2 linked regions of the Pseudoduganella dura genome follow. The protein of the gene in region 1 interacts with the protein of each later gene in a pairwise test. Links are inferred from orthologs where the notes say so. Each region holds a gene or a part of one and is shown on either strand. Other genes may lie near its edges.

Evidence for each region. The genes of interacting proteins can lie anywhere in the genome.
Region 2: the proteins of GJV26_RS13540 (region 1) and kdsB interact in binary tests that used the Escherichia coli proteins (3 or more experiments, as listed by UniProt). The link is inferred for Pseudoduganella dura from one-to-one orthologs.

What each region holds. Positions count from the first base shown.
Region 1 is NZ_WNWM01000002.1:3,091,185-3,094,120, forward strand. Bases 15-2,879 are described here. They hold GJV26_RS13540 (TetR/AcrR family transcriptional regulator), read right to left. Parts: upstream 1,818-2,879; coding sequence 1,212-1,817; downstream 15-1,211. Other genes in these bases: GJV26_RS13535 (SGNH/GDSL hydrolase family protein), read left to right, coding at 15-1,227; GJV26_RS13545 (type 1 glutamine amidotransferase domain-containing protein), read right to left, coding at 1,875-2,555. In the rest of the region: more of GJV26_RS13535, read left to right, coding at 1-14. UniProt on the Escherichia coli protein: Involved in response to both electrophiles and reactive chlorine species (RCS). Represses the transcription of the nemRA-gloA operon by binding to the NemR box.
Region 2 is NZ_WNWM01000002.1:1,424,760-1,427,775, reverse strand. The notes cover bases 68-3,012. They hold kdsB (3-deoxy-manno-octulosonate cytidylyltransferase), read left to right. Parts: upstream 68-1,131; coding sequence 1,132-1,893; downstream 1,894-3,012. Other genes in these bases: GJV26_RS06395 (sodium-translocating pyrophosphatase), read left to right, coding at 2,825-3,012; adk (adenylate kinase), read left to right, coding at 2,017-2,673; GJV26_RS06410 (Trm112 family protein), read left to right, coding at 942-1,118; lpxK (tetraacyldisaccharide 4'-kinase), read left to right, coding at 68-961. In the rest of the region: more of lpxK, read left to right, coding at 1-67; more of GJV26_RS06395, read left to right, coding at 3,013-3,016. UniProt on the Escherichia coli protein: Activates KDO (a required 8-carbon sugar) for incorporation into bacterial lipopolysaccharide in Gram-negative bacteria.

The sequences.
Region 1 (2,936 bases):
CCACTGGCAAACGCGTCCGCACCGACCGACGGGCAGTGGGTCACGTCGTGGTATGCGGCGCCGCAGCCGGGGTGGGACAGCAGCTTTCCGCTGCCGATGAACGTGCCTGCGTACCTCGACAACCAGTCGCTGCGCGACACCGTGCGGCTGAGCGCCGGTGGGCGGCGTATCCGGCTGGTTTTTTCCAACCGGTATGGACGGGAACCGGTCGCGCTGGGTGCGGTGAGCGTGTGGCTGGCGGGTGACGACCATCCGGCGCAAACGCTGACTTTTTCAGGAAAGGCCGGGATCGCCATCCTGCCGGGCGCCGCCGCGACGAGCGATCCCGTTGCGCTCCATGTGCCGGCGCTGGCACGGCTTGTCGTCACCAGCTGGCTCCCTGCGCACACCGCCGTGCAAAGCTTTCACTGGGGTGCGCAACAAACGATCCAGGTAGCTCCCGGCAATGCGACCGCCGCCGCGGGCTTTCCCGCCGGCGCCACTGTCGCGGGCCGGGTATTCCTGAATGCCGTCATGGTCGATGCCGGCAAGCACAGCCGAACGGTGGTGACGCTCGGCGACTCGATCACGGATGGCAACGGCTCCACGCCGGATGCCGATCGCCGGTGGCCGGATTTCCTCGCGCAACGCCTGGCGCCGCATGGTATCGCCGTGGCCAATGCCGGTATCTCGGGCGCGCGGCTGGCCAGGGACGGCATGGGCCGAAACGCCCTCGCCCGGTTCGAGCAGGACGTGCTCAGCCAGCCGGGTATTTCGGATGTGATCGTTCTGCTCGGTATCAACGACATCGGCTGGCCGGGCAGCCCGTTCGCCCCCGCCGAGAGCGCCGCGACACTCGATGAACTCACCGCCGCGTACCGCCAGCTGATGGCAGCCGCGCATGCCAGGGGAATCCGCGTCACGGCGGGAACGCTGCCGCCGTTCGAAGGCGCACTCGAGGGCACGCCCTACGCGGGCCACTACAGCGCCGCCAAGGAGGCGATGCGCCAGCGGCTCAACGACTGGATACGTGGTGCCGGCATCTTCGACGCTGTTGTGGACTTTGATGCGGTGCTACGCGATCCGGCCAGGCCCCGGCGCATGCAGGCGGGGTACGATTCGGGCGACCACCTGCATCCGGGCGATGCCGGCTACCGGGCGATGGCCACGGCAATCGACCTGTCGGCGATGTTACGCGGGATGGAAAGGGACGGGCGGGCTTTCCCCCGCGATCAGCCATCCAGGTGAAGCAATTGCCGCGTCACCGCCATGGCGGAATCGAACGGCCCCGTGCCCCGCACGATCTTGACCATCACGCTGGCGCCCAGCCACAGCTGGTAAAGGCTGGCCGCCACTTCTTCCGCGCGGTCGTCGATCGCCAGCGAACCTTCGTCGACACCGCTGTCGATGGCGGCGGCCAGCCGCGACATGATGGCCGAGGTGCCGTGGTCCAGCACGGTACGCATCGCCTCGGACAGGTCGGCAACCTCGGCGGCCAGCTTCACCGCCAGGCATTTCCCCTGGCAGTCCTGGAACGACTGGTTGGCTTGCCATGCATCGAAGTAGCGCACCAGGCGTTGTGCCGCGGTTGAACCGGTCTTGGCGAGCATCTGGTCCATGTCCGCCAGGTAGTCGTCGAAGTACCTCGACAGCAACGCTTCGCCGAAGGCGTCTTTCGAACCGAAGTAGTGGTAAAAGGATCCCTTCGGCACCTTTGCCGCCGTCAGGATCTCGTTCAGCCCGACAGCCGAAAAACCTTTGCCGGACATGATGCTCTGCCCGACAGCAAGGATGTGGTCGCGGACGTCGGAAGACGTGTGATCGTGAAGTTTCGCCATGGCCGAGACTATATCGGGGGCTAGACCGGTCGTCTAGCCAATCCCTTCAATGGGCAATCAGCCGAGCCGCTTGAGCAGCGCCGCCGCGGTGGCGGCGGACGAGGCCGGATTCTGGCCGGTGATCAGCAGGCCATCTTCCACCACGTACGATGCCCAGTCCTCGCCCTTCGAATACACGCCGCCCTTGGCCTTGAGTTCGTCTTCGACCAGGAACGGCACGATCTCCGTGAGCCCCACGCCGTCTTCCTCGGTGTTGGTGAAGCCGGTAACCTGCTTGCCTTCCACCAGCGGCCGTCCGTCCGGTGCCTTTACATGGCGCAGCACGCCGGGCGCATGGCACACCAGTGCGACCGGTTTGCCTGCCTCGATGAAGGCTTCGATCAGGGCGATCGAATTGCCGTCTTCGGCCAGGTCCCACAGAGGGCCATGGCCGCCAGGGTAGAACACGGTATCGAAGGCGGCCTGGTCGACCGTGTCGAGGCGCAACGTGGCGGCGAGTTGCGCCGTGGCTTGCGGGTCCTGCTCGAAACGGCGCGTCAGGTCCGTCTGGAACGATGGCTCATTGCTCTTCGGGTCCAGCGGCGGCTGGCCACCCAGCGGCGAGGCCAGCACGACTTCCACGCCGGCATCCTTGAAGGTGTAATACGGCGCGGCCAGTTCTTCGAGCCAGAAGCCGGTCTTGCGGCCGGTATTGCCGAGTTCGCTATGCGAGGTCAGTACGATCAAGACTTTTTTCATGCTGTTCTCCAGATGGTGAAGTGAGTTAAATAGACCGGTCGTCTAGAAAATTATTCAAGATGGCGCGTGTTTCAGGCATTTAGCATGCTGTTACCGGATTTGCTGCACACGTACGTCACTATAGAATCAATTAGACCGGTCGTCTAGTGATTTTTCAGGGAATTTGAAGCTTCCAAATGAAAAACGCCACGTTGACGTGGCGTTTCCTCTCGACGGCGGCTGGTGCCGCATCGGTTCCGTGCATCAGCGATGCATCAGAAAATCAGGTAGATCAGCACCAGCACCACGGCAGGTACACCCAGAAGCCAAGCCAGCAGATACTTACCCATGATCGTTCTCCTTCTGAAGTGTTGTAAAGATGACTTCATCTTGCGGGACCAT
Region 2 (3,016 bases), 1.7 Mb from region 1 along the record:
GTTCCGCGCGCTGACGGCCCTGCGCGGTTGGCTGTACCGGGCCGGCGTGCTGAAATCGAGCCGGCTGCCGGTGCCCGTGATCGTGGTGGGCAACATCTTCATCGGCGGCACGGGCAAGACGCCGCTGACGATCTGGCTGGTCGAGCGGCTGCGCGCGGCGGGCCTGACGCCGGGCGTGATTTCGCGCGGCTTCGGCGGCAAGGGCGGCGGGACAAGCCCCGCCGGGCCGCGCGCCGTCACCGCGCTGTCCACGCCTGCCGAGGCGGGCGACGAGCCGGTGCTGATCGCCACCCGCGCCGCCTGCCCGGTGTTCGTCTGCCGCGACCGCGCCGAGGCGGGCAGGGCGCTGCTGGCCGCGCACCCGGAAGTGAACGTGATCGTCACCGACGACGGCCTGCAGCACTATGCACTGCAGCGCGATGTCGAAGTGGTGCTGTTCGATGGCCGGGGCGTCGGCAACGGCTGGACCCTGCCGGCCGGGCCGCTGCGCGAACCGCCTTCGCGCCGGCGCGACGTCACCGTGGTCAATGCGCCGGCGCTGACGCCGCGCCTGGCGGCCAGGGTGGGCGGCCGCCCCTGGCAGATGGTGCTGGCGGGCGACTGCGCCGAACGCCTCGGCGACCGCCGCGACCGCGTACCGCTGCGCCATATCGGCGGGCGCGGGCGCGTGGTGGCGGCCGCCGGCATCGGCAACCCGGGGCGCTTCTTCCGCATGCTGGCCGATGCCGGGCTGGCGTTCCAGGAACTGCCGCTGCCCGATCATCACGATTTTCTCGACCGCCCCTTCGCGCACGTGGAGGCGGAAGTGATCCTGATGACCGAGAAGGATGCAGTAAAATGTGCGCACATCGAAGAACTGAGGAACGACCCCCGGCTGTGGGTCGTTCCGGTGAACGCGCAGATCGATGCCGCGCTCATCGAACACATTGTGGAGAAATGCCGTGGACGCACGTTTGCTTGACATCCTGGTCTGCCCTGTTTGCAAGGGCCCGCTGGAATACGATAAAAAAGCCCAGGAAATGATCTGCCGCGGCGACCGCCTGGCCTATCCGGTCCGCGACGGCATCCCGATCATGTGGGCCGACGAGGCCCGCACGCTGCAGGACACCGTCGAATAAGCGGGCGGCTGCCGTGACCTTCACCGTCATCATTCCCGCGCGGCTGGCATCGACCCGGCTGCCGGACAAGCCGCTGGCCGACCTTGGCGGCAAGCCGATGGTCGTGCGCGTGGCCGAGCGCGCCGCGCTGTCGGGCGCCGGCCGCATCATCGTCGCCACCGATCACCCGTCGATCCTGGCAGCGTGCGCCGCGCACGGCATCGCGGCGATGCTCACGCGCGACGATCATCCGTCCGGTACCGACCGTATCGCCGAGGTGGCGCGCGCCCTCGACCTGCCGCCCCAGGCGGTGGTCGTCAACCTGCAGGGCGACGAACCGCTGATCGACCCGGCGCTGCTGGCCGCCTGCGCCGCCCGCATCGGCGCCGATGTGCCGATGTCCACCTGCGCGCATCCGCTGCACGAGGTGGCCGATGCGTTCAATCCGAACGTGGTCAAAGTGGTACTGGACCGGGCAGGCCGCGCGCTGTATTTCAGCCGCGCCACGATTCCCTGGGCGCGCGACGCGTTCGCACAGGCGGCGCAGTCTCGTCCTGCCGCGCTGCCCGACGGCTACCTGCCGTTGCGCCACATCGGCCTGTATGCCTACCGCAACGATTTCCTGCAGGCGTATCCGCGGCTCGAAGTCTCCCCGCTGGAGAGCATCGAAGCGCTCGAACAGCTGCGCGTGCTGTGGCATGGCCATCCTATCGCCGTGCACGTCACCAACGCGGCGCCGGCACCCGGCGTCGATACCCCCGAAGACCTGGAACGGGTCCGCGCTCACTTCGCTTGAGCGTTTGACGTTTTTGCATGTCAAACGGCCTCCCGAAGTGGCGTAGGGCCGGCGTTTTGTGGTAAGTTTCGTCACAACTGACACACGTACCATCAAATTATTAAAATCGTTTTAGGAATCTTCATGCGTCTCATTCTGTTAGGACCACCCGGTGCCGGCAAGGGTACCCAGGCCAACTTCATCAAGGAAAAGTACAGCATTCCCCAGATCTCGACCGGCGATATGCTGCGGGCCGCCATCAAGGCCGGCAGCGAGTTGGGGATTGCCGCGAAAGCGGTGATGGATGCCGGCCAGCTGGTGTCCGACGACATCATCATCGGCCTGGTCAAGGATCGCCTGAAAGAAGCGGACTGTGCCAATGGCTACCTGTTCGACGGCTTCCCGCGCACGATCGCCCAGGCCGACGCGATGAAGGACGCCGGCGTGAAGATCGACTTCGTGCTTGAAATCGACGTGCCGGACGAGCAGATCATCGAACGCATGGATGGCCGCCGCTGCCATCCGGGCTCCGGCCGCGTGTACCACGTCAAGTTCAATCCGCCGAAGGTCGAAGGCCTCGACGACATCACCGGCGAGCCGCTGGTGCAGCGTGACGACGACAAGGCCGAGACCGTCAAGAAGCGCCTCGAGGTGTACCACAACCAGACCGAAGTGCTGCTCGGTTATTACAACGAGTGGGCCAAGTCGGGCGACGCAGCAGCCCCGAAATACCGCAAGATCGAGGGGGTCGGCGCCGTCGACCAGATCCGCGACCGCGCGTTCGCCGCGCTGGCGGAATAAGATTTCAAAAACGGACCCGCGCGGTCCGTTTTTTTTGCCGGCCCCCTTTGGCCGCAGCCGCAGTTTTCGTTTGCATCGTTTCGTTTGCCGCCCCGCGCGGCGTGATGAAGTTTGCGTAATTCGATAACGTTGGTTCACAAGAGGGGGACATATGGCAGCAGGTCTGTGGTTTGCGGTGGCGTGCGGCGTCATCGCGGTGATATACGGGCTGTGGTCGCGCAGCTGGATCCTGGCGCAGGATGCGGGCAACGCCCGCATGCAGGAGATCGCGGCGGCGATCCAGCAGGGCGCCGGCGCCTACCTCGCGCGGCAGTACCGCACCATCGCCATCGTCGGCGTCATC